Regions from separate parts of the Aestuariibius sp. HNIBRBA575 genome, predicted to be linked through region 2. Evidence: riboswitches for the same ligand, from Rfam matches in the RefSeq annotation. Region 2 holds a riboswitch; the other holds the start of a gene.
What was found. Region 2 has a riboswitch for thiamine pyrophosphate ahead of thiC (phosphomethylpyrimidine synthase ThiC). Riboswitches for the same ligand answer to the same signal wherever they lie in the genome.
Positions count from the first base shown of each region.

Region 1 (15,423 bases), 780 kb from region 2:
ATCAAAGACCTGTTTGCACTGGCCGTTATCCTGACCGTCTTTGTGGCAATCGTTGGCTTTATGCCAAACTATCTGGGCCACCCAGATAACTACATCGAAGCGACCGCACTGGCGACACCTGCACACATCGTTCCTGAATGGTACTTCTTGCCGTTCTACGCGATCCTGCGGGCGTTTACTGCGGATGTTTGGGTTGTGATGCTGGTCGAATGGGTATCCTTCGGGATCATCGACGCCAAATTCTTTGGTGTTCTGGCGATGTTTGGCGCGATTGCTGTCATGGGTGCCGTGCCTTGGCTTGATACCTCCAGCGTGCGGTCCGGTCGTTTCCGTCCCATGTTCAAATGGTGGTTTGCGCTTCTGGCAATCGACTTCTTGGTTCTGATGTGGGTTGGCGCCATGCCAACAGACGGGATCTACCCGTACATCTCCTTGGTCGCATCGGCCTATTGGTTCGCATATTTCCTCGTGATCCTGCCATTGCTTGGCGTCATCGAGAAACCGCTGCCAATGCCAGCAACCATCGAAGACGACTTTAACGCCCATTACGGCCATTCCGGTGCAGAATCTTCTGCCACCGCAGCCGAGTGAGAAAGGAAAACATGATGTTCCGTACACTCACCCTCTCCGCGATTGCTGCGCTGGGCGTTGTTGCCGGTCAGGCCGCTATGGCCGCTGGTGGCGGTGAACAACATATCGAAGATTTCGCCTTCTCCTACGAAGGCCCCTTCGGCAGCTATGATCAGAACCAATTGCAGCGTGGCCTGCAAATCTTTACCGAAAACTGTTCGGGCTGCCATGGCATGCGCTATGTTCCAATCCGCACACTCGAAGATTTGGGTTACAGCCCTGAGCAGGTTCGCGAATACGCCAAAAACGTCGAAGTTTATGACGATGAAATCGAGGATTATCGCGCGGCAACCCCGCAGGATCATTTCCCCGAAGGCACATTCGCAGGCGCACCTGACCTGTCCCTGATGGCCAAAGCACGCGCTGGTTTCCACGGTCCCTATGGATCCGGCATGAGCCAGCTGTTCAACGGCATGGGCGGCGGTGAATATATCGCGTCGTTCCTGGCGGGTTACACCGGCGAAGACAAAACCGAAGCCGGCACAACGTTCTACGAAAACACCGCCTTTCCAGGTGGTTGGACCGCGATGCCGCCCCCACTTTATGGTGAGGATTTCGATTTTGCAGACGGTCACAGCAACGATCTGCACCACGAAGTGCAAGACATCGCTGCCTTCCTGATGTGGGCCGCAGAGCCCAAACTGGAAGCCCGCAAAACCGCTGGTCTGTCCGGTGTGATCCTGCTGACGATGTTGTCCGTATTGCTTTACGTGACCAACAAACGTCTGTGGGCCCCCCACAAAGCCGCGGCCAAGGCTGCTGCGAAAAAAGACTGATCCAAGCGATCTGAGTTAAAGGAAAGGCCCGCCATTTGGTGGGCCTTTTTCGTTAGGACGCGCGCCCCAGATAGGCATGAATGGCCGTGTCATCACTGTCGAAAAACGCTGGTGTTGCAATTGGGGCGGACGCGGTGCCTGCATCCACAAACACCACCTGATCGGCCACGCGACGTGCGTCTGCGGGATCATGGGTCACCATCACCAATTGCCGACCTTCGGTGCCCAAAACACGCACAAACAGGTCCAGCATTTCGTCCTTTAACCCCGGTCCCAGCGCGGAAAATGGTTCATCCAGCAACACCAATGGCTGGTCTTGGACCAAAACGCGCGCCAATGCAGCCCGGCTTTGTTGTCCACCAGACAGCGCATTTGGTTTACGGTCAGACATATCCGGCAAACCAACCTGTTTCAGCACGTCCTGCACCCGATTCCGCTGATCAGCCGACAGACGTTTGGCCGACATGCCCAGCCCAACATTCTGGCCAATGGTCAGGTGCGGAAACAGATTATTGTCCTGAAACAGCATCGCCACAGGCCGCGCACCCGGCGCCAAGCCCGCCAAATCGCGATCCTGCCACAGAATTTGTCCGCGATCTGGGATCAGGAACCCGGCAATCGCCGCCAGCAGCGTGGATTTTCCCCCACCCGACGGGCCGATAATCGCGGTGATCCCGCGATGCAGGGCAAAATTCGCCTCAAGGCGAAACTCACCCTGTTTCAGCGCCACTTGGTCAAGTTTCAGCATCCACACGTCCCCCGCGGTCAAATATCCAGAACATCGTCAGGCTTGCGGCCAACAGCAATAGACCCACGCCCGCCGCGGCCTCCATCCGATAGGCGCCCATCAGGCGATGCATCAACAGGGGCAATGTTTCGCCCCCGGTGCCCGCAAATAACGTGATGACGCCCAGATCCCCCATGCTCAGCGCGGCGGCCAGACCTGCGGCGAACCCCAGCGGGCGGCGCAATCTGGGCAGGATCACCCAGCGCAGGCGCGCCCAGCCCGTCAGGCCCAAACTATCGGACAATCGCCCAAATGTATGTTCCACATCCCGCATCGCCGGGGCCAAAACCCGGATCGCAAACGGCACGGATAGCATCGCATTCACCAACGCGGTCACGACCAAACCATAGGATAGCGGATTGGCAAATTCGCGGATAATCAGGAATAATCCGGTTCCCACAACCAAGGATGAAGACGCCAGCGGCAATACCCCGGCAAAGCCAGCGAACCGACCATTGTTTAACGCCAGTGCAAGGCTCAGCAGGATCGTCAAACCAGTTGACGCCAAGGCCACGCCGATAGACCGCATCAAGGCCGGCCAAACGCTGGCGGGCATCTGCAACATTCCGGTCAAACCGTTCAGGATCACCATGGATAAGGGCAGCAATAGAAACAGCGCAGCGGCGGTGATCCAGAAACCGTCCATGGCCTTTGATCCGTCCCAGCGATCCACCACACGGTCCAATCCCCCCGCCAGCCCATCTGGCGCGGCGATCCGCCATGCTAGCAGTGCTGTGATCGTGCATAATCCAACCTGCACCAGCGCCAACAATGCCGCGCGGCCCAGATCAAAATCAAACCGCAACGCCTGATAAATTGCCAATTCAACCGTCGTGGCGCGCGGGCCCCCGCCCAGCGCCAAGGCGACCGCAAAACTGCTCAGGCAGATCAGGAACACTACCAGAAACACACCCGGCGCAACGGCGCGCAACATGGGGCGTTCTAGCAATGGACCGATGGGGGCATTCAGGGTGGCCGCCAGCCTGAACCGTTCGGCGGGGATGCTGATCCAACCTTGGAGGATCATCCGCACCGCCAAGGGCAGGTTGAAAAACACATGGGCCAGCACCACGCCGTGAAACCCGTAAATCGACAGAGGCGGCAGCCCGATCCAGCCCAGCGCGTGGCTGACAATTCCGTTGCGGCCAAACACGGCCAGCAGGCCAAGGATGGCAACAATCACAGGTAAAATAAACGGTGCGCCCAAAAGGGTGACCAACAATCCGCGCCCGAAAAACCGACGCCGCGCCAAGGCGCGCGCGACAGGGATGGCCAAGCCGACGCTCAGGGCGGCGGATATCACGGCTTGGACAATTGTGAACCGGATCGCGGCCCAATCAGCCGCGCCCAGCCCTGTGCCATCTTCGGCGCGCAAAGCAACCGCCAATAGCGTCCCCAGCACCAATGCCACCAAGAGCAATGCTGCCAGGGTTCCCGGCCATTTAAGGCGGTTTATTGAGACAACGCTGCGCGCCATTCCTCAATCGCATCTGCCCGTGTTGCGGCGGCGTCCTCTGGGGACAGCAACAGCGCGGTTGCGGGCTGAACGAGGGTTTCAAACCCGTCTGGCAAACCATCCGCCGGGGTCACGGCTGGATACATCCAGTTCGTGGTTGGGATCACCGATTGGAACGCCTCAGACACCATGAACGCCATGAATTGATCGGCCAGTTCAGACTGATCCGTCTGGGCGATTTTACCGGCCACTTCGACCTGCATGTAGTGACCTTCGTCAAAGGCCCAAGCGACTTTGCCGGAATCTTCTTCTGCGATCAGGTGATAGGCAGGCGACGTGGTGTAGGACAAAACCGCGTCGGCTTCGCCTTCCAGAAACAGGCCATAGGCTTCGGACCAGCCGGACGTCACGGTGACGACATTGTCTGCCAAGGCTTCCCAGATGGCTTGGCTGTCATCGGGGTGTGCGGTTTGGACCCAGTGGACCAGCCCCAGACCGGGGGTCGAGGACCGCGGATCCTGGATCACGATTTTCAGATCGCTCACTGCCAGTTCGGTCAATGATGCCGGGGCTTCGACGCCTTCGGTCGAAACAAATGCGAAATAACCCCAGTCATAGGGCAGGAATTCAGCATCCGACCATTCGATCGGCAGGTCCAGATCAGCGGTCACGCCATGGGGGGCAAACAGACCTGTTTCACGCGCAGCGGCGGTCAGGTTGGTGTCGATGCCCAGAACAACATCGGCATCTGTATTGTCGCCTTCTAGCTGCACACGGGCCAGCAACGCGGCACCATCACCCGCGCCAACGAATTGCAGATCACAGGCGCATTCTGCCTCAAAGGCGGCTTCGATTGCAGGACCGGGGCCCCAATCGGACACAAAGCTGTCATAGGTGTATACTGTCAGAACAGGGGGCTCTGCGTGGGCGGCGCCCGCCATCAGAGCAAGTCCTGCGACACTCGTCAGAATATGCTTCATAACATTCTCCAAATGCGCCGGACGGAAGTGGGGCATTTGGACCATCCAAATTACCTTCCCTCCGCCGGTCTTAACCGGGTCAGGTTCTACGGGTTCGCGATTACATCTCAGCCATATCTGGCACCCCGAGGTAGCGACACGCATAGGATGGTTCTGTCCCAAGAGCAAGCAAATCCGCTTGAGAGCAAGGCCCGCGCCCGTTAGACCCAACCCAAAGGAGCCCGCATCATGAGCCTGAACAGCTATGGACATTTATTTCGTGTAACCACGTGGGGTGAATCCCATGGGCCCGCATTGGGTGCGACGGTTGATGGCTGTCCGCCGGGTGTGCCGTTGCGCGCGGATATGTTGCAGCACTGGCTGGACAAACGCCGCCCCGGTCAGAACAAAAACACCACGCAGCGCAACGAACCGGATGCGGTCGAAATCCTGTCGGGCGTCTATAATGACACGACCACCGGCACGCCGATCCAGCTGATGATCCGCAACACCGATCAACGGTCCAAAGATTACGGCGACATCGAACAGACATTCCGCCCCGGTCACGCTGATATCACCTATTGGCAGAAATACGGCATTCGCGATCCACGGGGCGGCGGGCGATCCTCGGCGCGCGAAACCGCGTCCCGTGTGGCCGCCGGCGGTGTGGCCCGCGAAGCGATCAAAGCGCTGGCGCCCAATGTAGAAATCACCGGTTACATGACCCAGATGGGCGAGAAAAAGATCGACCGGGATCGGTTTGACTGGGCAACCATCGCGCAGAACGATTTCTGGTGCCCCGACGCAAATGCTGCATCAGAATGGGAAGAGTACCTGCAATGGCTGCGCAAGGATGACCACAATTCGGTCGGTGCCGTGATCGAAGTCGTCGCGCGCAACGTCCCCGCAGGCATCGGCGCACCGGTTTATGGCAAGTTAGACACGGATCTGGCCGCTGCGATGATGTCGATCAACGCCGTCAAAGGTGTGGAAATTGGCGAAGGCATGGCCGCCGCTGCCCTAACGGGCCGTGACAATGCAGACGAAATTTTCATGGGGCAAAACGGCCCGCAATATGCGTCCAACCATGCCGGTGGGATCCTTGGCGGGATCAGCACAGGACAGGACATCGTTGTGCGCTTTGCCGTGAAACCAACGTCATCAATCCTGAGCCCACGCAAATCCATCCGCAAAGATGGCACCCCAATCGAGGTCGTCACCAAAGGACGCCACGATCCTTGTGTCGGTATCCGCGCTGTGCCTGTGGGCGAAGCGATGATGGCGTCGGTGATACTGGACCATCTGTTGCTGGATCGAGGGCAAACCGGGGGCGTTCGTGGCCCAATCGGCTGAAGCATTGCAAGCAGCGCTGCGAGATGTTTTGGCGCGTCATGGCGCGGACAGTGACGCTGCACATGACGTGGCCCATGCGGATCGCGTGTGGTTGAACGCAAAACACATCGCCGCTGGCGAAAACTTTGACGATCTACCCGCCTTGATGGCCGCCGCCTATCTGCATGATCTGGTGACATTGCCCAAGGATCATCCGGACCGCGCTCGTGCGTCCCAGATGTCTGCATCGGCGGCGCAACCGATCCTATTGGATCAAGGCTTTGATCCTGAGAAGATCGCAGCGATCCAACACGCCATCGCCGCCCACAGCTTTTCCGCCAATATCCCTTGTGACACGCCGCTGGCCCGTATTTTACAAGACGCGGATCGCATCGAATCCCTTGGCGCGATTGGATTGGCGCGATGTTTTGCAGTGTCCGGCGGGCTGAACAGGCCGCTATTTGACGGGCCGGACCCGTTTGCCACCCAACGTCCGCTGGATGATCGCCAATTCGCCGTGGATCATTTTAAGGCGAAACTGCTGCGCCTGCCGGACACTATGCAGACCAAAACGGGGCGCGACTTGGCCCAGAAACGCGCCAAAGTTCTGCGCGTGTTTTTGCAGAATCTGGCGGTTGAGCTGGGGCATGACGCCCCAGATTGGTGATCAACCAGCCGCAGCGCGGGCGATGTCCATCAATTCCTGAATCTGCGCCTGACTTGTTCCGGCGACGATCCGCCCTAGTTCCTGATCCCCCTTTAGCGCAACCAAAGTTGAGCGACGTGGAATATTCAGATCACGCGACAATTCGGAATCGCCGTATTGGTCCCAATCCACATTGATAAACGTGATTGCCGCGTCATAGCTGGGATCAGCGGCTTTCAGGCTTTGAATAACACGTTCCTGCGCACGACAGGTTGTGCACCAATCCGCCTTAAAGTCCAAAAACACCACATCCCCATCGGCCAGATGCTGTTGCACCAAACCGGGTGTGTAATTCAGCGGTGCGGCCCGCAAAATGGCCGGGGTGACGGCCAATGCAGCGCTCAGCGCAATAAAGTCACGACGTTTCATGAAACAACTCCTTTAAAACCGGACCGACAGGTCCTGAAGCCAAACCGGCATATGATCCAGCAGCCAGATTTCGGCATACTGATGAAGGTGGAACAGCAAAACCAGCCCCACAAAGATGAAAATCAGCGCCATGATGGGCCGGGACCTAACCGCCAAGGCGCGCAATGTATCACGTCGCGCGCGGATCGCGGATTGCGCGCCATAGCCCAGCACAACGATGATCGTGGAAATCCCCAACGCAAAGCTCAGCATGATCAGCGCCGCCCAAAGCAAGCTTTCCCCCATAAAGGCAAGCCCGATTGCGCCGCCCAATGTGGGGCCGACGCACGGTACCCAAACGGCGCCCAACAACGCTCCGCCCAGGGCTTGGCCAGGTAAGCCGCTGCGATCAATTTGATCCATGCCCTGATCCGCCCGACCCGATACGCCCGATGTCGCAAAGGCAAACCGTTCTGACAGGCGCGGCACCAGCATCACCAGACCGAACAGGATCATCGCCACGGCCCCAGCCTGAACCAACGTGTCTTGGGACAGGCCGATTTGGCGACCAAACACCGCCACGGCCATGCCAAACGCCACAAACGACACCGACATGCCCGCCGCCAAAGCCAAAGGCCCCCAGCGGCTGGCCTGTAACGCGCTGGCCAAAACAATCGGCAGCACCGGCAACACGCAGGGGTTAATCAGGGTCAACAGACCCGCCAGATATCCAAACACCAAATCCATGGGGGCAACCTGACGGATAGAACGCGCCCTGTCAGCCCACATTGCCCCAACGTGCGATCACATCCGCGTGGGACTTTGTTTCGACAATTGCACCGCCAAAATGCCGCCCGCGATGATGATCACGCCGACCACGTCCCATATACCCAGCCGTTCGCCCAGCAGCATCGATGCAATCAGCACGCCGAAAAATGGCGTGGCAAAATGATAGACCGATGCCCGCACCGTCCCGATCCGGCCCACCAACAGAAACCAGATAAATGTCGCCAACAATCCCGGCGCCAGCACCGTGTAGGTAAAGGAAGCGATCAATTGCCATGACCAAACCACGTCAAAATCTTCGAACAAGGCGGCTGGAATTGCCAGCACAAACGCCCCGACAAACATTTGTAGCCCAACCACCATCAACACATTGCCTCCGGCCCCACCGGATCGCACCGACAGAGTCGCAACCGACAGCGAAATCACTGCGATCACACATAGGATCACCCCCATCAGGTCAGCGCCGCCATTCATGCGGGCGCCCATGATCAGCGCGACCCCAACCATGCCAGCGACCAGACCCACGATGCCCATCGGCTTGATCGTTTCTTTGAACACGACCCAGCCAGCCATGGCGACCAAGAGCGGCATGGTCGAGGCAATGATCGCGGCCAGGGACGCTTCGATGCTTTGCATTGCGACGAAATTCAGGCCCAGATAAATCCCGTTTTGGCAGAACCCGAATATCACCACAGACCGCCATTGCCCGCGCGTCAGGTTCCAGCTTTGGCCCATGGCCTTGGCGATCAGCACGCCAATGATCCCCGCCAAAAAGAACCGGATCGACAGGGCTGTCAGGGGCGGTGCATAGGCGACAATGATCCGCGCCGACGTAAAGGCAGACGCCCAGATCAAGCCAAAGCTCAGGCCCATGAATACCGATTTGAAATCCATCAAAGTCTTCTTTGTGCTGGGATCAGGACACACGCCATCAACGTGCAGGGTTATCAGCGCGACCCTTTCGCATTCTTTGGGGAAACACAAACCACTACAGATCACAAAACGAAAAAGGCCGCCCAAAGGCGACCTTTTCCAATGTCAAAATACGTGGGCGATTAGCCGTTCACGCTGTCTTTCAGAGCTTTCGCAATGGTCATTTTGACCACTTTGTCTGCGTCTTTTTTGATCTGTTCGCCAGTGGCAGGGTTACGCACCATGCGCTCTGGGCGTTCGCGGCAATAGATTTTGCCAACGCCTGGCAGGGTCACTGCACCACCTGCGGAAACTTCGCGGGTGATCAGATTTGTGACTGCGTCTAGCGCTGCGGCTGCGGCTTTTTTGTCGCTGCCCAGATCTTCGGCCAGAGCGGCAACCAACTGTGTTTTTGTCATGGGTTTTGCCATGGTTTTAGTCTCCCTTACTGCCCGTACACTTGGGCCTCATGTCGCGTATGTAACGCAATGTTGTGTATGCACACAACGAATAGTAGATCAATGCAAGAGCAAAACGTGCATTTTGTTGGGGAAATTGACGAATTTGCCATCAAAGAAAGGCAGTTTCCTCAAAACTTCGCAGTTTCCGGCTGTGGATACGCTCCAACGGCATTTCGCGAAGATTTTCCATAGCTCTTATCCCGATCAGCAAATGCCGTGCAACCTGGGTCTTATAGAAATCTGAGGCCATACCGGGTAATTTCAGTTCGCCATGCAGCGGTTTATCGCTGACGCAAAGTAAGGTGCCGTATGGGACACGGAACCGAAACCCGTTTGCTGCGATGGTCGCGCTTTCCATATCCAGCGCAACGGCACGTGATTGGCTGAGCCGCTGAACCGGGCCGCTTTGTTCGCGCAATTCCCAGTTCCGATTGTCCACCGATGCCACCGTCCCGGTCCGCATCAAACGTTTCAATTCATAGCCGTGCAGTTCGGTGACATTTTCCACCGCATTTTCCAGAGCGATCTGAATTTCTGCCAAGGCGGGCACAGGCACCCAAACCGGCAGGTCATCATCCAGCACTTTGTCTTCGCGCAGATAGGCGTGGGCCAGCACAAAATCACCCAGCTGTTGCGTGTTACGCAGCCCGGCACAATGTCCAACCATGACCCAAGCATGCGGGCGCAAAACCGCGATGTGATCTGTTGCGGTTTTAGCATTCGAAGGCCCCACGCCAATATTGACCAACGTGATCCCGCCGCCATCGGCGCGTTTCAAATGATAGGTCGGCATTTGTGGCAGTTTTGACGGCACGGGCAGGTCCTGATCCGCTTGGGTGATCTCAACATTCCCGGTGCCCACAAAACTGGTATAGCCGCTGTTTGGATCATCCAATTGCTCACGCGCATAGGCTTCGAATTCTTCGACGTAGAATTGATAGTTGGTAAACAGCACATGGTTTTGGAAATGATCCGCCGCCGTGGCGGTGTAATGGGCCAACCGCGCCAGTGAATAATCCACGCGCTGTGCGGTGAACGGCGCCAAAGGGTGGGACCCGTCTTCGTAGGTGAATTCCAAGCCGTTGACGATGTCATCATGGGTGGTGGTCAGGTCAGGCACGTCAAACACATCACGCAGGGTGAACGACGCGGCCCCGTCCTGTGGCACCGACAAGTTAGTGTCATTGGCCACGGCAAAATGCACCGGCATCGGGGTCAGGGACGCGCCGATATAGACCGGCATCTGGTGGCTTTCGATCAGCAGGCCGATTTGCTGTTCCAGATAATGGGCAAACAAATCGGGGCGGGTGATCGTGGTGGAATAGGCACCCGGTTGGGACACATGCCCAAAGGACAGCCGATTATCCACATGGGCAAAGCTGGTCGTGGTCAGGCGAATTTCAGGGTAAAAAGCCCGATACCGCACACCCGGATTGCCATTGCTCAGCGCATCAGAAAACTTTTCACACAGGAACTTTGTCGCCGCATCGTATAGCTCAATGAGCCGCGCAACCGCCTTGGCCGGGTCGTTAAACGCTTCGTGTTCGCCAAATTCAGGGCTGTGGATCGCTGGGGCAGTTTCAGTATTCATTCTTCACCTTCAAACAAATCGGTCAGTTCAAATTTGGTCACGTCGACCAGTCCTAAATCGGATATGCGCAATTCGGGGATCACCACCAATGCCAACAAAGAATGCTGCATATAAGCGTTGTTCAGCGTACATCCGCATTGCGCCATCGCGGCGACCATCTGATCGGCCTTGGCAGCGACCTGTTGGGCAGGGCTGTCGGACATCAACCCGGCAATGGGCAATTCCACCAGCGCAATCTCAACGCCGTCTTTCCAGATGGTAATACCGCCGCCAACTTCGCCCAGACGATTGGACGCCAGCGCCATCATTTCGCGATCCGTGCCCACCACAATCATATGGTGGCTGTCATGGGCGACCGTGCTGGCCATGGCCATACGACCCTGATAGCCAAAGCCGCTGACAAATCCGTTTGTCACGCCACCAGTTGCACGGTGTCGTTCCACGAGCGCGATCTGGCAGGTATCCCCCTGCCCTTCGACGATGGTGTTCTCCACCGGCAATTCTGCGGTCAGCGCTTTGGTGGGGGCTTGGTTTTCGACCACGCCGATCACTTTGGCAGTGACAGCATTGGCCCCATTGGGCGCTTTGATTTCAAAGTCGGTGTCAGTCAGGGTTTTGCCCAGCCGAACGGTCTGACGCGCCATGTCTGGCCAATCGTAATGGGGGCAGGTAACCGTGATCTGGCCATTCTCAGCGATTTTGCGACCTCGTCCATATACCACATTAATGGGCAGTGTTTTCAGATCAGACGTCAAAATAACATCGGCACGACGCCCCGGCGCGATTGACCCCAATTCACGTTCCAGACCGAAATGGGTGGCCGTGTTCACCGTCGCCATTTGCAGCGCCACAATCGGGTCCAGCCCGCATTCAATCGCGTGACGCACAACCCGGTTCATATGCCCGTCATTGACCAACGTCGCGGAATGGCAATCATCCGTACACAGAATGAAATTGCGGGGATCCAATCCCTTTTCGGTCACCGCGGTGATCTGGCTTTCGACGTCATACCATGCCGATCCAAGCCGCAGCATCGATCGCATCCCCTGACGGACACGGTCAATGGCGTCGCTTTCGCGGGTGCCTTCGTGATCATCCGCAGCACCACCCGCCGCATAGGCATGAAACGCCGGCCCACGATCCGGCGATGCGTAATGCCCGCCCACGGTTTTGCCTGCATTCATGGTTGCGGCCATTTCTGCCAGCATCTGTGGATCGCCATTGATCACACCGGGAAAGTTCATCATTTCGCCCAGCCCAATGATGCCCGGCCACGCCATAGCCTGCGCCACATCATCAGCGGAAATTTCAAACCCGGTGGTTTCCAATCCCGGCGCAGAGGGCGCACAGGATGGCATTTGGGTGTAAATATTCACCGGCTGCATCAAGGCTTCGTCATGCATCATCCGCACGCCATCCAACCCCAGAACGTTGGCGATTTCATGGGGGTCGGTGAACATCGTGGTTGTGCCATGCGGGATCACAGCGGCGGCAAATTCCGCCGGGGTCAGCATGCCGCTTTCGATATGCATATGCCCATCACACAGGCCGGGGATCAGGTATTGACCGTCAGCCTCAATCACCTCGGTGTTTGCGCCGACACAATGATCCGCATTGGGGCCCACATAGGCAAATCGACCATCGGCGATGGCCACCTGCCAACCGTCCAGCACTTCGCGGCTTTGTACGTTCACAACTTTGCCGCCGCGGATCACCAGATCCGCCGCATCGCGACCCGCTGCGACGGCGACCAAACGGGGGGCAACCTGTGCCCAAGATTTTAGGGTATGTTCCATTTCCGAATATCACCCGAGTTTTGCAACAGACGCAAGACACTGTGTGACATTCTGTCAATTCCCGGCACGATTTTGCGCCGCGCCGGGAATATCGCTTACATTTCTATGACTTCGCAGACTTCCACGCTGCCGGACCCGTCTTTGACCATGGGGCAACCTTTGGCCATGTCACAAGCGGCGGCGTGATCCGGGGCGGACACGATGGTGAAACCAGACAATGGGTTGGCCCCGCCATCCTCTGCCACACCGGCGGCGCTGACCGTGTTGGATTTACCCGCAGGTCCGCCGCCATGCTGAACAGCGTCGCCCATGGATCCGTACCATGCGTTCCATTCGCCCATGACTTTTTCCACGTCAGCCGGGTCCGAAGGGGTGCTGCCCCCGTGATATGCAAAGATGAAATTTGGCATGTCTCTCTCCCTTTTATGCGTCGACCACACCGGCCAGACGTTCCAGTTTGCGCAGGGTCGATGTCCAACCCTGATTGTGATTATGCGCCGCCTCTTGGTCGGGCAGATCCACGTGGTTTAGCTCAAACTTGGTGCCGCCGTTTAGCGCGGGCACCAGTTTGATCGTCACGTGGCTTTCGACCCCTCGTCGATCGGTTTCGTCATGCCATGCCCATGTAAACCCGATGGAATTTGGCGCATCCACATGGGTCACATGACCGGATACTTTGTAATTCTGCCCCTCGGCATTGGTCATCACCGACATCCAAGGACCCGTCTGTTCAAACGACAGGTCATGCTGGGTGATGGTCATGGATTCAGGTCCCCACCAATCCATCAAATGTTCGGTTTTCGACACATAGGCAAATACGGTTTCCACATCCGCCTTGAACACACGGCTCATTGTGAGATTGGGCATTTGGTTCCCCTTTGGTTTCGTTCTAATCCAGTGCCGCTGCCAAACGATCCAGTGACCCGGCCCAGAATGTCTGATGATCCATGGTCCATTGGTGGATGGCGCGCACGCGGGTTGGTTCGACGGAATACATGCGCCGCTGCCCATCCACGCGCTGTTGGATGATCCCGGCATTGCGCAGCACCTTTAGGTGGCGGGAAATTGCGGGCGCGGACATGTCAGCCACGTCTTGCAGATCACCAGCGCTGAGTTCGCCCTGCTGCAACAAACGATCCACAATCGACAGACGTGTGGCATCCCCAAGGGCGGCAAATGTATCGGACAATTGGGTCATTCAATATTTCCACTTTTGTTAATTAACAATATGATTAATTAATGCGAGATTGTCAAGCTTCCCTGACGGGGCTTTGTGTGCTTACCTTTCCAAAACAGGAGGCATTGATGAACGAGCACACTAATATCCAACACCTGCAAGATCGCATTGATCTGGCTGCTGCGTTCCGCTGGACCGCCCGTTTGAACCTGCACGAAGGCGTGGCAAATCATTTTAGCCTCGCGGTGAATGACGATGGCACGCAATTCCTGATGAACCCAAATCAGATGCATTTCAGCCGGATCAAGGCCAGTGACATGCTGACGCTGGATGCCAATGACCCGACATCGCTGACAGGGCCAAACGCGCCTGATCCGACCGCTTGGGGGCTGCATAGTGGTATTCACCGCCACTGCTCGCATGCGCGGTGCGCGATGCATGTGCATTCGATCTTTGCCACGGTTCTGGCGTCGTTACAGGACAGCCGCCTGCCCCCGATTGACCAGAACTGCGCGACGTTTTTCAACCGCTATGTCATCGACGACGCCTATGGCGGTTTGGCCTTCGAAGAAGAAGGCGAACGTTGCGCTGCCCTGTTAAGTGACCCCAAGAAAAAGGTCATGATCATGGGCAATCACGGCATCATGATCATCGGCGCCACCGTCGCAGAAACATTCAATCGGCTGTATTATTTCGAACGCGCGGCGGAAACCTATATTCGCGCGGTACAGACAGGCATGCCATTGCGGGTTCTGTCGGACGAAATCGCCGAAAAAACCGCACAAGAGCTGGAACAATACCCCGACCAAGACACCCGTCATCTGACCGAGTTAAAGGCGATTTTGGACAGCGAAGGGTCCGATTACGCGTCGTGACTTGCCAATCAGACCCATTCACGGCAAGGAAGCTGGATGAGCGATATTCTACTTTCTTTTGGGCATGGCTATAGCGCCCGTGCGATTGCCGATCTGGTGATCCCACATGGCTGGCACGTCATTGGAACCACCCGCAATCCTGACAATATCGACGCGATTCTGGATCAGGGGGCATCACCGGTCCAATGGCCGGGTGCGGATCTGACATCGATCCTGGATGTGGCAACACATTTGCTGATATCAGCCGCGCCGGGGCCGGATGGTGACCCGGTTTTGAACGATTTGCGCGAAGAAATCGCCGCGCGACGGGATCGATTTGAATGGGTTGGCTACCTGTCTACAACGGGGGTTTATGGCGATCACCAAGGCAGCTGGGTCGACGAAAACACGCCCCTGACCCCATCGACCAAACGTGGCGAAATGCGCGTCAAAGCCGAAGCGGATTGGGCCGCGCTGGACCTGCCGCTACATATTTTTCGACTGGCTGGGATTTATGGTCCGGGCCGGGGTCCCTTTGCCAAGGTGCGCAATGGCACGGCCCGCTGCATCGTCAAACCGGACCAAGTGTTCAGCCGCATTCACGTCGATGACATCGCCCAAACCGTCGCTGCATCCATGCTGAACCCCAATCCCGGCGCGATCTATAATCTGTGTGACGACGACCCGGCCCCGCCGCAGGATGTCATCGCTTATGCGGCCGAATTGTTGGGGCAAACCCCACCCCCGTCCGAGGATTTCGCCACCGCAGACATGACACCCATGGCGCGGTCATTTTATGCGGAAAACAAAAAGGTGCGAAATACCCGCATCAAAGAAGAGCTGGGCATTGAG
Region 1 covers NZ_CP162414.1:3,190,561-3,205,983, forward strand. Annotated here, with positions in the region: gene AB1F12_RS16070 (cytochrome bc complex cytochrome b subunit) at 1-591, shown strand, start outside; gene AB1F12_RS16075 (cytochrome c1) at 606-1,406, shown strand; gene AB1F12_RS16080 (ATP-binding cassette domain-containing protein) at 1,459-2,154, opposite strand; gene AB1F12_RS16085 (thiamine/thiamine pyrophosphate ABC transporter permease ThiP) at 2,141-3,670, opposite strand; gene thiB (thiamine ABC transporter substrate binding subunit) at 3,646-4,629, opposite strand; TPP riboswitch at 4,669-4,767, opposite strand; gene aroC (chorismate synthase) at 4,858-5,961, shown strand; gene AB1F12_RS16100 (HD domain-containing protein) at 5,945-6,607, shown strand; gene AB1F12_RS16105 (thioredoxin family protein) at 6,608-7,015, opposite strand; gene AB1F12_RS16110 (cytochrome c biogenesis CcdA family protein) at 7,028-7,741, opposite strand; gene AB1F12_RS16115 (DMT family transporter) at 7,799-8,674, opposite strand; gene AB1F12_RS16120 (HU family DNA-binding protein) at 8,836-9,123, opposite strand; gene AB1F12_RS16125 (AMP nucleosidase) at 9,263-10,744, opposite strand; gene ade (adenine deaminase) at 10,741-12,540, opposite strand; gene AB1F12_RS16135 (YciI family protein) at 12,636-12,950, opposite strand; gene AB1F12_RS16140 (SRPBCC domain-containing protein) at 12,964-13,407, opposite strand; gene AB1F12_RS16145 (ArsR/SmtB family transcription factor) at 13,430-13,738, opposite strand; gene AB1F12_RS16150 (class II aldolase and adducin N-terminal domain-containing protein) at 13,846-14,592, shown strand; gene AB1F12_RS16155 (SDR family oxidoreductase) at 14,629-15,423, shown strand, end outside.
Region 1: it holds a riboswitch for thiamine pyrophosphate, as region 2 does, so the genes downstream of both, thiB (thiamine ABC transporter substrate binding subunit) here and thiC (phosphomethylpyrimidine synthase ThiC) in region 2, are expected to answer to the same signal.

Region 2 (15,423 bases):
TTGTTCCCGCATTGGCGATCAGGATCTGGCGGTGCGTTTAGGGGGGGATGAATTTGCAATCTTAGCAAAAGGGAAAAACAGCGAGGAACGTTTGGTCGAGATTGCTAGACAATTGATCGAAGAATTGAGCCATCCACAGCAGGTGGATTGGCGAACTTTGCACACCGGGTTAAGCATTGGAATTTCTCATGTTGAGGCGTCAGAATTGAGTGCACTGGATGGGGTGCGCCGCGCGGATTTGGCTCTCTATGAGGCGAAAAATAGTGGGCGAGGCAGGTTCAATGTGTTCCACACAGATCTAGAAGCGGTCGTGAATCGTAAATCATTGCTTGACGCAGAGTTAAGAAATGCATTGAAAAACAACAGTATTTCTGTGGTCTATCAAATGCAAACGGATTTGCGGACCAAACAAATCATTGGGTTTGAAACGTTGGCACGGTGGGTTCATCCAACGATGGGCCCGATTTCCCCGCAAGAGTTTATCCCCATCGCCGAGGAATCTGGATTGATCGCGGATTTAACCTATCAGGTCATGATTCAGGCGTGTCAAACGGCCGTAGAATGGCAAGAAATGGGATTTGAAGGGCGTATCGCAGTGAACATGTCACCCAAATTGTTCGGGGCGCAAATTGATGAGTTTGTGAGTGATTGCCTATTGATCACAAATTGCCCTGCTTCTGCGATCGAAGCGGAGATAACGGAAACCGTGGTTCTGTCAAATGGATCCTCCGCGTTGCAAGAAATTGAAGCTTTACAACGGCTTGGGGTCACAATTGCGCTGGATGATTTCGGGATGGGGTATTCGTCGTTGAGCTATCTGCAGAAATTTCCGGTGGATAAAATTAAGGTTGATCGGGCCTTTGTTTCCAAGATGCCAGAATCCGCTGAAACCCGTGCAATTGTAACGGCGATCACTGATTTGGGCCATGCGTTGAATATGCAAGTCACCGGCGAAGGGGCCGAAACCGAGGAACATCGCGATTGTCTGCGTGCGTGCCATGTTGATTTCCTGCAGGGATATGTGGATGGCAAACCCCTGCCTAAGGAACAGGCGACGGAATTGCTGCAGAAAAGTTTGTGGCAGCGAAAAGTGTCTTAGCACTTGGCCCATGCAACAGTAACAAAGTCAGATTTCAGCCGACCAGACATTCGGGTTTTTGTCCGTCATTTAGAGATTGGATAAAGCAAATGTGAGGCTCATTTGAGTTTTGTAAAACATTTCCATATATTTAGAACAGCAGACAAAGAAAAAAATCAGGCGGAACGAAAATGAAAGCTGTTTTGAGTGACCTGTGGACAGAGTTCGTCCACCCGATGTTACAGCGGCCCAAACGTATTCAGTTTGCGGCGCTGTGTTATCGCACAGAGAAGTCTGGACGCAAAATCTTGTTGATCACCAGCCGGGATACGGGGCGGTGGATCATCCCCAAAGGCTGGCCAATTGCCGGTACGACATCTACCGAAACCGCGCTGCAAGAGGCGTGGGAAGAAGCGGGTGTAAAATCTGGCGATCCAGAAAAGCGTGCATTGGGGTCTTATACCTATGACAAAGGGATGAAAGCCGGTTGGACCCAGCCGGTTAAAACCATGGTGTATTCCGTTGCGGTCACCCAAATGAGTGATGTTTTTCCAGAAGATAGCCAACGTCACCGTGAATGGTTCAGCCCCTCAGAGGCGGCTAATCTGGTGCAAGAGCCTGAGCTGAAAGAGCTGCTTATCAACTTTGGTCAAAGCTAGAATGCGGCGCCCGTTTATTGAGTAAACGCGGGTAATCTGTTAACGGCGTTCCCAGACATATTTGGGCAGGGGACCGCAATGACGAAAAACGACTATGAGCCGAGCCATTTGGACACACTAGATCGTGATCTTGGGCGCTTTTCGAATTTAGAAACGGCCACAACCTATGTCTCACGCCCCCTGGTTGGGCTGGGCGTGTCGCTTGTTTTCATCGTCATTGCGGGTTTGCTGGCGTTGATCCTGTTTGGCAAATCCAGTGATACGTTCATTGTTGTCATTGCCGCCGGTTTTGGGGCCTATATGGCGCTGAATATCGGTGCAAATGATGTGGCCAACAATATGGGCCCGGCCGTTGGGGCCAACGCATTGACTATGGGTGGCGCCATCGCCATCGCCGCAATATTTGAAAGCGCGGGCGCCTTGCTTGCTGGGGGGGATGTTGTTTCGACCATCGCCAAAGGCATTATCGCACCAGAAAGCATGCAAACCGCAAATGTGTTCATTTGGGCCATGTTGGCGGCGCTTTTGTCGGCGGCTTTGTGGGTGAACTTGGCGACGTGGATTGGTGCGCCGGTTTCCACCACCCATTCCGTCGTCGGCGGCGTGATGGGGGCCGGGATCGCAGCGGCAGGGTTCGCTGCGGTGAACTGGCCAACGATGTACAAAATTGCCGCCAGTTGGGTGATTTCCCCGGTTCTAGGGGGCGTCGTTGCAGCCCTGTTTTTGTGGTTCATCAAGGCCCGCATCGTGTACCAGGACGATAAAATTGCCGCCGCTCGCAAGTGGGTGCCGGTTCTGGTGGGCATCATGGGGGGCGCGTTTGCCGCTTACCTCGCGCTCAAAGGGCTCAAAAAGATCATCAAAATTGACATCCAATTGGCGTTGTTGATCGGGCTTGGGATGGGGATTGCGATTTGGCTGGTGATGATCCCGGTCATTAAAAAGCAATCGATCGGGCTGGAAAACCGCAACAAATCATTGAAGGTTTTGTTTGGGATCCCGCTGGTTGTGTCCGCGGCACTGCTCAGCTTTGCTCATGGGGCAAACGATGTTGCAAACGCCGTTGGCCCCTTGGCGGCGATTGTTCAGGCTTCTAAATCGGGCAACTTTACCGACGCGATTTCCATCCCGTTATGGATCATGGTAATCGGGGCAATCGGGATTTCGTTTGGTTTGTTCCTGTTTGGGCCAAAACTGATCCGGATGGTGGGCAACCAAATCACCAAATTGAACCCAATGCGGGCCTATTGTGTGGCCTTGTCAGCGGCGATCACGGTGATTGTGGCCAGTTGGTTGGGCCTGCCTGTTAGCTCTACGCATATTGCTGTGGGCGGCGTGTTTGGGGTCGGTTTTTTCCGTGAATGGCATACGTCCCGGCAGATGAAAAAGCGCCGGATCGCCATGCCTGATGTGCCGCAACAGCCCAAAGAGGAACGTCGCCGCAGAAAGCTGGTGCGCCGGTCGCATTTCATGACAATTATTGCGGCTTGGGTCATTACGGTCCCGGCGGCGGCGTTGCTGTCGGCCCTGATTTTTCTGGTTATCAAAACCATGATGGGCGGCGCTGCATAAACGTCTAAACCACATCATTACAATCAAAGACCCCGTCACATTCCTGTCGGGGTCTTTTTATTTCGTTATATTTCATATGCTTGTGGTCCGAATTGCGCGGGCATCATAGGCCGTTTGGAAATTTCCCTTGCGTCAATTCCGCAGAATGTCTAGCCAATAAGCACGCGGGGGAGTCCCAACTGAGGGACTGAGAGGCGGATAGCAGCGTAGCTGTAGTGTCGCGACCCTTTGAACCTGACCCAGTTGATACTGGCGTAGGAAGCTAAGGGCGCATCCCACTGAAATTGGGCCTGCATCCTGACAAAGGTGATGTGTGGCATCGCCCGTTTCCCAAGCCGAAATTCATCTGGTGTCTTTTTGAGTTACGCTTGAGGAGCACCAAAATGAACGTCCCTAATCCTAAAATCACCACGGGTGAAATGCCCGCTTCGCGCAAGATTTACGTCAAAGGCACAATCCACCCGGATTTGCGTGTACCGTTGCGCGAAATTTCGGTGCATCCCACCGCAGGCGAGGCGCCGTTGCCGGTATATGACGCCTCTGGCCCCTATACCGATCCTGCAATTTTGACCGACATTCAGCAGGGGCTGGCCCCGTTGCGGCGGGACTGGATCATCGCGCGCGGGGATGTCGAAGAATACGAAGGCCGCGACATTATCCCTGCAGATAATGGGTTTGTCGAAGGCAGCCATCTGACCCCGGAATACCCGGTAAAACCCACGCCGCTGCGCGCCAAGGATGGGCAGGCCGTGACGCAATTGGCCTATGCCCGCGCCGGTATCATTACGCCAGAAATGGAATTTATCGCCATTCGCGAAAACCAAATGCGCGACGCAGCTGTTGAGCCGCGCGATGGCAACGATTGGGGGGCCAACATTCCCGATTACGTGACGCCCGAATTTGTCCGCTCAGAAGTGGCCGCCGGCCGCGCGATTATCCCTGCCAACATCAACCACCCCGAAATTGAGCCGATGATCATTGGCCGCAACTTCTTGGTGAAAATCAACGCCAATATGGGCACGTCTGCGGTGTCGTCTTCGATGGAAGAAGAGGTCGACAAAATGGTCTGGTCGATCCGTTGGGGCGCCGACACGGTGATGGATCTGTCCACGGGGCGCAACATTCACAACACCCGTGAATGGATCATCCGCAACAGCCCCGTGCCGATCGGGACCGTCCCGATCTATCAGGCGCTGGAAAAGGTGAACGGCATCGCCGAAGACCTGACATGGGATGTGTTCCGCGACACCTTGATCGAACAGGCCGAACAAGGCGTGGATTATTTCACCATCCATGCCGGTGTGCGTCTACATATGGTGCCGATGACGGTGGACCGCGTCACTGGGATCGTGTCGCGCGGCGGGTCGATCATGGCCAAATGGTGCCTGCATCATCACAAAGAAAGCTTCCTCTATGAGCATTTCGAAGAGATCTGCGACATCTGCCGTAAATACGACGTGTCGTTCAGTCTTGGGGATGGGCTGCGTCCGGGGTCGATTGCGGATGCCAATGACGATGCGCAATTTGCCGAATTGGAAACGCTGGGCGAATTGACCAAAATCGCGTGGGCCAAGGATTGTCAGGTCATGATCGAAGGCCCCGGCCACGTGGCCATGCATAAGATCAAGGAAAACATGGACAAACAGCTGGAATGCTGTGACGAGGCACCGTTTTACACGCTTGGGCCGCTGACCACGGATATCGCGCCGGGTTATGACCACATCACCAGCGGTATCGGGGCTGCGATGATTGGCTGGTTCGGCTGCGCGATGCTGTGCTACGTGACCCCCAAGGAACATCTGGGTCTGCCGGATCGGGATGATGTAAAAACCGGGGTGATCACCTATAAAATCGCGGCTCATGCGGCGGATTTGGCCAAAGGATTGCCGGGTGCGCAACGCCGTGACGATGCGCTGTCACGGGCGCGGTTCGAATTCCGTTGGGAGGATCAGTTCAACCTGTCCCTTGATCCCGACACGGCCCGTGAATTCCACGATCAGACCCTGCCCAAAGAGGCGCACAAAGTCGCGCATTTCTGTTCCATGTGTGGGCCGAAATTCTGTTCGATGCGGATCAGTCACGACATCCGTGCCGAAGCACAAAAAGAGGGCATGGAGGCCATGACGCAGAAATACCGCGAGGGCGGTGACCTGTATATGCCGGTGTCTGATGTGCAATCCGAGCCAGCGGAATGATCACCATCGCCGGGGCCGGTGTGGCCGGGTTGGCTTGCGCTTTGGAATTGGCAAAACGCGGCCGGTCCGTCACGATCTATGAAACCGGCAATGGGCCATCGGACAACAAATGTTCATGGTTCGCCGGTGGCATGCTGGCCCCATATTGCGAAGGTGAATCCGCCGAAGATGTCGTCGTGCAACTGGGGATGGGGGCCGTTGATTGGTGGGATGACATCACACCGGTCAATCGGTCTGGGTCGCTGGCCGTCGCCCAACCCCGGGACCGCGCGGATCTGTCCCGGTTTGCGCGGCGCACTACAAAACATCAGTTGATAAACGCGGATCAACTGGCTGAACTGGAACCGGCCTTAACGGGGCGGTTCACAAATGGCTTGTTTTTCAAAGACGAGGCGCATCTTAATCCACGTCGCGCGTTGATTGATTTGACCGATCGAGTTTTGGCGCTGGGCGTTGATATTCGGTATGGCACACCCGCCCCGGATCACGTTGATGTTGATTGTCGGGGGCTGGCGGCGGATCAGCCGGATATGCGTCCGGTGCGCGGCGAAATGGCCATTCTTTATGCGCCAGACGTGACGATCACACGCACGGTTCGTCTGCTGCATCCACGTATTCCGCTCTACCTCGTGCCGCGCGCGGGGGGGCAATATATGGTGGGGGCAACCATGATCGAAAGTGACCGCACTGGGGCCATTACAGTGCGATCATTGTTGGAATTGTTGGGGGCGGCATTTGCCTTGCATCCCGGTCTGGGCGAGGCAGAGGTGATCGAAACCGGGGTCGGATTGCGGCCCGCATATCGCGATAACATCCCGCGTGTCACCCGCCATGGCGATACCTTCCATGTGAACGGGCTTTATCGACATGGGTTTTTATTAGCCCCGGCTTTGGCTGCGCAGCTTGCGGCGCATTTTATTCAGGAAAACGCAGATGAACATCACAGTGAACGCTGTTCCGCATAACGTGACAGCCACAATATTGGCCGAAATTCTGGTTGAGCTTGGCTATGCAAACCCGGCTACGGCCACCGCCCTAAATGGGCAATTTGTGCCCCGCACTGCGCGCGATACCGTGCGCGTTAGCGACGGCGATCAGCTCGAAATTCTTGCCCCAATGCAAGGAGGCTAGTCATGCAGATTTACGGCACCGAAATTCAATCTCGGCTTTTGTTGGGGACCGCGCAATACCCATCCCCGGCCATTTTGTTGCAAGCGATCGAGGCCAGCGAAACCGACATCGTCACAGTATCCCTGCGCCGTGAAACCGCGGATGGATCCGGGCGTGGCTTCTTTGCGGAATTGCAAAAATCCAACTGCCGAATTTTGCCAAACACCGCCGGATGTCACACCGCCCAAGAGGCCATCACAACCGCGCAAATGGCGCGTGACGTGTTTGAAACCAACTGGATCAAACTCGAAGTGATCGGCCATTCCGACACATTGCAACCCGATGTGTTTGAACTGGTCAAAGCGGCGACGGAACTGGCCGCTGATGGGTTCCAAGTGTTTCCCTATACGACAGATGATTTGGTGGTAGGCGAAAAACTGATCGATGCGGGCTGCGAGGTTTTGATGCCTTGGGGGGCTCCGATCGGATCAGGGCAGGGGTTGCGCAACCCGGATGCGCTGCGCGCGATGCGGGCCCATTTCGTGGATGTTCCGCTGATCGTGGATGCCGGAATAGGCCGCCCATCTGACGCTGCCATGGCGATGGAATTGGGGATGGATGCGGTGCTGCTGAACACGGCCGTCGCCAAGGCGGGCAACCCGGTAGACATGGCCGCAGCGATGGCGATGGCGATCAAGGCAGGACAGTTGGGGTATCAGGCCGATCCAATGGAACCACGCGACATGGCTGTGCCGTCCACTCCGATTTTGGGAATGGCCGTTCTGGCCTAAAGGGAATTTCTATATGGAAAAGTTCTACCTGATTGTTGGGCATGTAAACCGGCTGGAATTGCTGATCCCGCATGGGGTGAAATTGGTGCAATTGCGGATCAAAGATCAGCCAGAGGATGAAATTCGCCGTCAAATCATCCGGGCACGCGATCTATGCGCCGTTTACGGAACGCAGTTGGTGATCAATGATTATTGGCAGGCCGCATTGGATTTGCGATGCCAATTTATTCATTTGGGCCAAGAGGATATGGACAATGTCGACTTTGCCGCCTTGCGTCGGGCGGGGGTCAGATTTGGCCTATCAACCCATGACGAAGCAGAGCTGGACCGCGCGATGTCATATGATCCGGCATATGTGGCATTGGGGCCGGTTTATCCAACCTTGTTAAAGGAAATGAAGTGGGCACCGCAGGGGCTGGACCGGGTGCGGCGCTGGAAATCCATGGTTGGAAACACGTCCTTGGTTGCGATTGGCGGGCTGACGCTTGACCGGTTGCCGGGGGTTTTTGCCGCTGGGGCCGACAGTGCCGCCGTGGTGACCGACATTCAACAATCCCCAACCCCAGAAGCGCAAACTCAGGCTTGGGTTCAGGCCTGCGCGTCATGAACCGATATGCACGTCAGATGATTTTGCCCGAGATTGGGCAAGCAGGGCAGGATCGGCTGCGCGATGCCCGTGTTTTGGTTGTCGGCGCGGGCGGGCTTGGCTGTCCGGCGCTGCAATATCTGGTTGGGGCCGGTGTGGGGCAGATCACGATCATAGATCCCGATCATGTCGAAGAAACCAATTTGCACCGCCAGCCATTGTTTAAAATGTCCGATCTCGGAACGCCCAAGGCAGAGGCAGCGGCGGCCCATTTGCAGGCGGCCAATCCCGATGTTCACCTTCGGGCTTTCGTCGCGTCCCTCAATCCGGGAAACGCATCTGATTTGGTGCGCAACTCGGATGTGGTTGTTGATGCTGCGGACAGTTTTGCAGTGTCGTATATCTTATCTGATACCTGCCAAGATTTGGGCGTGCCTTTTGTGTCGGCCAGTGCGTTGGGGTTCACCGGATATGTCGGCGCATTTTGCGCGACGGCCCCTTCATTGCGCGCCGTGTTCCCGGATTTGCCCAGCCGCAGCGCAACCTGTGCCAGCGTTGGGGTTTTAGGGCCGGTTGTCGGCACCATCGGCGCAATTCAGGCGCAAATTACGTTGCAGATATTGCTGAAACTTGATCCAAGCCCGCTGGGGCAGATGACCCGCATTGACCTGCAAAACCTGCGGTTCGGGGGATTTGATTTCCGTTCAGCCCCAGAGCCAGAAACACAAATCCCGTTCATATCAACATCTGCAATTACCGCCTCAGATCAGGTGGTTGAGCTGCGGGATATGTCAGAGTTCTCCGATAAAATCGCCCCCCAGGCACAGCGCATTGACGTGGCCGATATCGACAGGTTTCAGCCGGAACAGGATCGCCGGGTCGTTTTGGTCTGTGCCACGGGATTGCGGGCATGGCGTGCTGCAAATATGTTGATCCAGGCCAATCATACGAACCTTGCTCTGCTCGCCGCGCGGGCCAATTCATGACCTCCGTTTTATGTATCGGGGGCACCGATAGCAGCGGCGGCGCAGGGCTTTTGCGTGATGCTGGTGTCGCGCAGGATTTGGGATTTGTGGCCAAACCCGTAGTGACCTGCGTGACGGCGCAATCCAATTTTGCAGTGCATCAAATATTGCCGATGCCAACAGATCTGATCACAGCGCAAATAGACGCGGCGTTTGATGACACGCCCCCAAAAGCGGTCAAAATAGGGATGGTTGGCGGGGCTGACATGGCCGGTGCAATTGTGTCCGCGTTGCGGGGCCGGGACATTCCGATTGTGTTTGACCCGGTGTTAAAGGCCAGCTCTGGGGGGGAACTCTCTGATCAAAATGGCCTGCATTCTCTGATCGCGATCAGCACGTTGGTCACGCCCAACGCGATCGAAGCAGCGCACTTAACCGGGATAAAAGCCGAGGCAGACCTCGCGGGTCCCACAGCCCAAGCTGAGGTTTTGATGAAAATGGGTGCGCATGCGGTGATGATCAAAGGCGGGCATATTCAGGGGGACATTTGCAGTGATCGCTTGTTTTTCCGCGATAAATCCACGTCATTTGATGCGCCGCGCCTGTCACAAAACCGTCGAGGGACCGGATGCACCCTGGCCAGCGCGATTGCGTGTAATCTGGCCGCGGGTTACCCCTTAACCCAGGCATGCGCGCGCGCCAAAACATATGTGCACAGATGGATTGCCAGTGCGGAGCCCAACTTTGGGTCTGGCGCGACCTGAGATCACTCTTGATCCCAGACCGGGTTTTTCCCGATGTTTTCCAACAGAAAGTCGATCAATACCCGCACTTTGGCGGATAAAACATTGGCCTTGGGATAGACCAACCACAGTTTCGATGAATCCGACATCACATATTCCGGCAAAACGCGGATAAGCGATCCGTCGCGCAATTCCTGATGCACACTCCAGAGAGAATTTATCGAAATTCCGGCACCTGCCATCGTAACCAGTTTCTGGCATTGCCCATCATCAATGGTCATGCGCCCGGACGCCGCGCGTGGATCAAACACCGCAATCTGTCCGTCGTCGCGCGCCAATGGGCGCGGGGTCTGATTGGCAAATGCGATCAGGTGATGGGTGTTCAAATCATCCGCGCATTCTGGCACTCCAAGTTCGGCCAGATATCCCGGGGACGCGCACAGAACCCGAACATCATCGGCCAATTTACGTCCCTTTAGGCTGGTATCTTCCATCGCAGCATTTCGGATCGCCAGATCAAAACTGCCTTCGATCAGATCAAAGCGGCTGTCTGACAGGCGCAAATCAAGCATAATGTCCGGATATTTGGCTAGAAATTCCGGTAGGATCGGCGCGATATATTGCTGTGCAAAGGTGCTGGGGGCGGTGAAGCGCAAGGTCCCGGTAGGGGTTGCCTGACCTTGCCCCAATGCGGCGCGGGCGGCCTGTTCCTGGGCCAACATTTCGCGTGCAAAGGGCAGAAATTCGGACCCTTCCAGCGACAGGGCCACCTTGCGAGTTGATCGATGCAGCAGGTCCGCGCCCAATGTGTGTTCCAGCTTGGCCAGCCGGGCACTGGCAACCGCAGGGGCAAGCCCAAGTTCACGCCCCGCCGCACTGATATTAAGCTTTTCCGCCGCTAAAACGAACAGGCGCAGGCCATCTGTGTCCATCGATTATATCCAAATTCAGAATTATCTTTCGTAAATTGGGTGGTTTTTATTGAAATATCAATGGTTAGTTTGGCGATGTGGGTGGGTGTTTGCGGCATGCGTCCAGCCAAAATCCAACCCCAAAAGGAAATCACATGACCAAAACGATACTAATCACCGGATCGACGGATGGGATTGGCCTGCTGACAGCGCAAAAACTATCCAATCTGGGGCATCTGGTTCTGTTGCATGGGCGCAATCAGGCGAAATTGGACGCGGCGGCGGCGACTATGACTGGGCCTTGTGAGAAATACGTCGCTGATTTGTCGAACCCACAGGACGTGACGGACTTGGCTCGTGCGATCCGCGAAAATCATGCGCGATTGGATGTGGTGATCAACAATGCCGGGGTGTTCAAAACGCCCGCGCCGCGCCTGTCGCAGGGGGTGGATCTGCGGTTTATGGTGAATACGTTTGCGCCTTGGGTGCTGACGCAGGATTTGTTGGCGATAATGCCCCGTGACGGTCGGGTGGTGAACCTGTCCTCGGCGGCGCAAGCGCCAATTGATGTGGATGCGATGAACGGGCAGGGCAGGCTGGACGATTTCGCCGCATATGCCCAAAGCAAATTGGCCATCACAATCTGGACGCAGGAATTGGCCCGAACCTTGGTCGATGGTCCGATGGTGGTTGCGGTCAATCCGGGGTCGTTATTGGCCTCAAAAATGGTCAAAGACGGGTTTGGGGTCGCAGGGAATGACCTAAGTATTGGGGCTGATATCCTGTCTGTGGCGGCATTGGATGCCTCATTTGAAAATGCCAACGGAGCGTATTTTGATAATGATTCCGGCCGTTTCGTCGACCCACATGCGGCAGCGCAGGATGTAATCCACGTGCGGGCGGTAATGGATGCAATTCAGGAAAACGTCGCGCGTTTGTTCTGATTGGGCCCCCCATATCCCAAGCGGGCTATGGGTCGGTTATTATATGCAATACCCGAATTTTGAACTTAGATTCTGCCGGATTTACCTGAAAAACAATCGGGATAAATAGAGCTCAGGATTTACTTTCAGGAGCTAAAAAATGAAATCTATGAGCTTGAACGCCTATGGCGCGGATGCAGAATTTGTCGCCACAGAGGTTGAAATGCCAGTTGCCGGGCCGGGTCAGGTGATCGTGCAAATCGCGGCTACCAGCGTGAACACCGTTGATACGATGATCAAAACTATGGGTCAGGATTTGCCTTTGTCGCCAGAATTGCCCGCGATTTTGGGGATGGATTTTGCCGGAACCATCACGGAAATGGCGCAGGACGTTGCCGGGTTCGCCATTGGCGACGCGGTTTTTGGCTGTGCCGGGGGGCTGGCGGATCTGCAGGGGGCGTTGGCTCAGTTTATGGTGGTCGATGCACAGCTTATCGCGCATAAACCCAAATCCCTGTCGATGAAGCAAGCCGCGGCGTTGCCGTTGGTTGGCATTACCGCCTTTGAGGGATTGCAACGCGCCGGTGTCGCGCCCGGCCAAAAAGTGTTGGTCCAAGGCGGAACCGGCGGCGTCGGTCATGTTGTCGTCCAGCTCGCTAAACATCTGGGCGCGGATGTATATGCAACCGTGCGTGGCGAGAAAGCCTTTGATGTGATCAAATCTTATGGGGCGACGCCCATCGATTATACCGCTGAAAAGATAGAAGACTTTGTCGCCAAACACACAGACGGCGCGGGATTTGATGTGGTGTATGACACTGTGGGCGGGGCCAATATGGTCAATTCGTTTGAAGCCTCCAGTCTAAATGCCAATGTGGTCACGACGGTTTCGATGCTGGAATTGGACCTGACCTTGGCGCATTTCAAAGGCCTGTCATTGCATGTGGTCTTTATGCTGATCCCGATGTTGCATAACCACAAACGGCACGTGCATGGGGAAATTCTGTCGCAACTGGCGGATATCGCCGATGCGGGTGCGCTTGTGCCTTTGTTGGATGCGCAGGACTTTGACCTAGGCAACGTTGGGGTCGCATATGATAGGCTGAGCAGCGGGCAAGCCATGGGGAAAGTGATCATAACCGTTTAGCATTTTGTCGCGCTACAACCGAAAGGAGCGGGCAAGCCCCGCTTCTTTTGGTGATCAACCGAGTGGGAGCCAGCCAGTGTTTTCACGTCTGACCTGTGAGCTGGCTTTTATATTCTGCGCGGTTGCGATTTAGACCTGACCTGTGGGTTTGCAGGTGAACAAAGCTGTGATTTCCCCACAGTTTTCGATCTGTCCCCCACAGCAATCAGCGATCAGAAATTGCACCAGTTCCCCGATACAAGTGAGATCCACAGCGTAATAGATTTCACGCTGCTGGCGGGTCGCGGTCAGGACGCCAGCCCGTTTTAGGATGGCCAAATGGCCCGACAATGTCGACGGCTTGGTCCCAAGTTTTCGCGAAATTTCGAGTGCTGGTAACCCTTTAGGGCCAGCTGTCACCAACAGACGAAAGGCAGCGATACGGGACGGTTGCGCCAGGGCGGCCAGCGCGTCGATAGCGGTTTCTTGTTTCATAATTCGTTATTACCCGAAATAACGAATCTTGACAAGAATCTGGGGGTGAATTAGGTCAAACTGAATTCGGTAATCGCCGAAATGACGCGCGTGGCCTTATGTGTTTACGCCAAAAAGGCAAGGCAAAGGGACAGCAATGACGCTTGAACGACGATTGATGGCCGAATGGTTGGGTACGTTTTCACTGTTGGCCACGGTGATCGGGTCAGGCATCATGGCGGAACGATTGGCGGATGGGAATGTGGCCATCGCGCTATTGGGCAATACCATCCCAACCGGGGCCATTCTGGTGGTTTTGATTACCATTTTTGGGCCAATTTCAGGTGCACATTTTAACCCTGCGGTTACGCTTAGCTTTGTGCTGCGCAAAGAAATTGACCGCAAAGTTGCCGTTTTTTACGTGATTTCACAGGTGTTTGGCGCGATTTCAGGGGTTATTGCCGCGCATGTGATGTTTGAACATCCCCTGATCGATCCATCCACCACCATGCGCAGTGGGATCGGGCAATGGGCCGGTGAATTTGTCGCCACTTTTGGTTTGGTCGGCACAATTCTGGCCTGTATCAAGGCGCGCCCCGCCGCGGTTCCGATGGCCGTGGGGCTGTATATCACCGCGGCTTATTGGTTCACATCGTCCACGTCATTTGCCAACCCGGCCGTCACAATCGCGCGTGGGTTTTCCGACACGTTTGCCGGGATCGCACCGACGGATGTGATGGCCTTTCTTGGGGTGCAATGCATCGCCGCAATTCTGGCCACTTGGTTTTTTGGCTGGTTGTTGTTGGAAGAAAACGATGCCTGACCTGTTCGCAACGATATGAAAAGATTGGAATGTTCATGACTGACACCCCCAACATCACTGATGATCATTTCCGTGAAATCGATGAAACGCTCTTGTTCCCGAAACAGCACAGCACACATCGACCCAAAGTTTTGCTGCTTTACGGGTCGCTGCGGGATCGGTCGTTTAGCCGGCTCATGACCCAAGAGGCCGCCCGAATTCTGCATCGTCTTGGGGCGGAAACACAGACCTTTGACCCCAGCGGACTGCCATTGCCGGATGATCAGGACGCCTCTCATCCCAAGGTTCAGGAACTGCGCGACCTCGTCAGTTGGAGCGAAGGGATGGTTTGGTGTTCACCAGAGCGACATGGCGCGATGACCGCGATTATGAAGGCCCAGATAGATTGGATTCCACTGTCTCTTGGGGCGGTGCGCCCGACCCAAGGCAAAACCTTGGCTGTGATGCAGGTCAATGGCGGTTCTCAGAGTTTTAACGTCGTGAACCAGCTGCGCATTCTGGGGCGCTGGATGCGTTTGATCACCATCCCCAATCAATCCTCCACCCCCAAGGCATTTTTGGAATTCGACAGTCAGGACCGCATGAAACCGTCGCCAAATTACGATCGCATGGTCGATGTCATGGAAGAACTGGTAAAATTCACACTTCTGACGCGCGATCAGTCCAATTATCTGGTGGATCGCTATAGTGAACGCAAAGAAACCGGTGCAGATTTGATCAAACGGGTGAATTCCGGGTCCTAAATGGGGCCGGAGAGGGCGCGCTTTGACGGGATGCTCTGTCGTCACCTAAATTGGCGGCTCATGATATGGGGACTGGGATGACTGATCTTTCTGATGCGCAACTGCGCTATTTGACGGCGCTGCGGCATGATCTGCATCGCCGCCCAGAAATTTCTGGGCAAGAGACGCAAACGGCAAATCGGATTGCATTAGAGCTTCGTCAAATTGGGGCAGATCGGATTTGGCAAAATCTGGGTGGACATGGCGTCGCTGCTGAATTTAAGGGCCAAAACCCCGGCCCAACGATCCTTTTTCGCGCAGAGCTGGACGGCCTGCCAATCCAAGAGATTTCTGAGCTGAGTTACCGCTCTGAAGTTGGTGGCAAGGGGCATCTTTGTGGACATGATGGGCATATGTGCATGGTTCTAGGGCTTGGCATGACGTTACAGAAACGGCCAAAATCCGGGCGTGTGATCCTGCTTTTCCAACCTGCCGAGGAAACCGGATTTGGTGCGCAAGCCGTGATTGACGACCCGCGGTGGGGGCAAATCTGCCCTGATTATGCGTTTGCGTTTCATAATGTTCCGGGGCGCCCAATAGGTGAAATTGGCCTCAGGAATGGGGTCGCCAATTGCGCCTCGCGCGGGATGAAAATCCGGCTTCAAGGCAAAAGCTCTCATGCGGCGGCACCTGAGGATGGGGTATCGCCCGCCACGGCCATGGCCCAGTTGATGCAGCAATTGCC
Region 2 covers NZ_CP162414.1:2,410,975-2,426,397, reverse strand. Annotated here, with positions in the region: gene AB1F12_RS12220 (putative bifunctional diguanylate cyclase/phosphodiesterase) at 1-1,099, shown strand, start outside; gene AB1F12_RS12215 (NUDIX hydrolase) at 1,270-1,737, shown strand; gene AB1F12_RS12210 (inorganic phosphate transporter) at 1,816-3,309, shown strand; TPP riboswitch at 3,466-3,587, shown strand; gene thiC (phosphomethylpyrimidine synthase ThiC) at 3,693-5,504, shown strand; gene AB1F12_RS12200 (FAD-dependent oxidoreductase) at 5,501-6,469, shown strand; gene thiS (sulfur carrier protein ThiS) at 6,438-6,635, shown strand; gene AB1F12_RS12190 (thiazole synthase) at 6,638-7,405, shown strand; gene AB1F12_RS12185 (thiamine phosphate synthase) at 7,419-8,012, shown strand; gene AB1F12_RS12180 (ThiF family adenylyltransferase) at 8,009-8,977, shown strand; gene AB1F12_RS12175 (hydroxymethylpyrimidine/phosphomethylpyrimidine kinase) at 8,974-9,720, shown strand; gene AB1F12_RS12170 (LysR substrate-binding domain-containing protein) at 9,723-10,631, opposite strand; gene AB1F12_RS12165 (SDR family NAD(P)-dependent oxidoreductase) at 10,766-11,554, shown strand; gene AB1F12_RS12160 (zinc-dependent alcohol dehydrogenase family protein) at 11,694-12,680, shown strand; gene AB1F12_RS12155 (ArsR/SmtB family transcription factor) at 12,810-13,154, opposite strand; gene AB1F12_RS12150 (aquaporin) at 13,291-13,956, shown strand; gene arsH (arsenical resistance protein ArsH) at 13,992-14,699, shown strand; gene AB1F12_RS12140 (amidohydrolase) at 14,777-15,423, shown strand, end outside.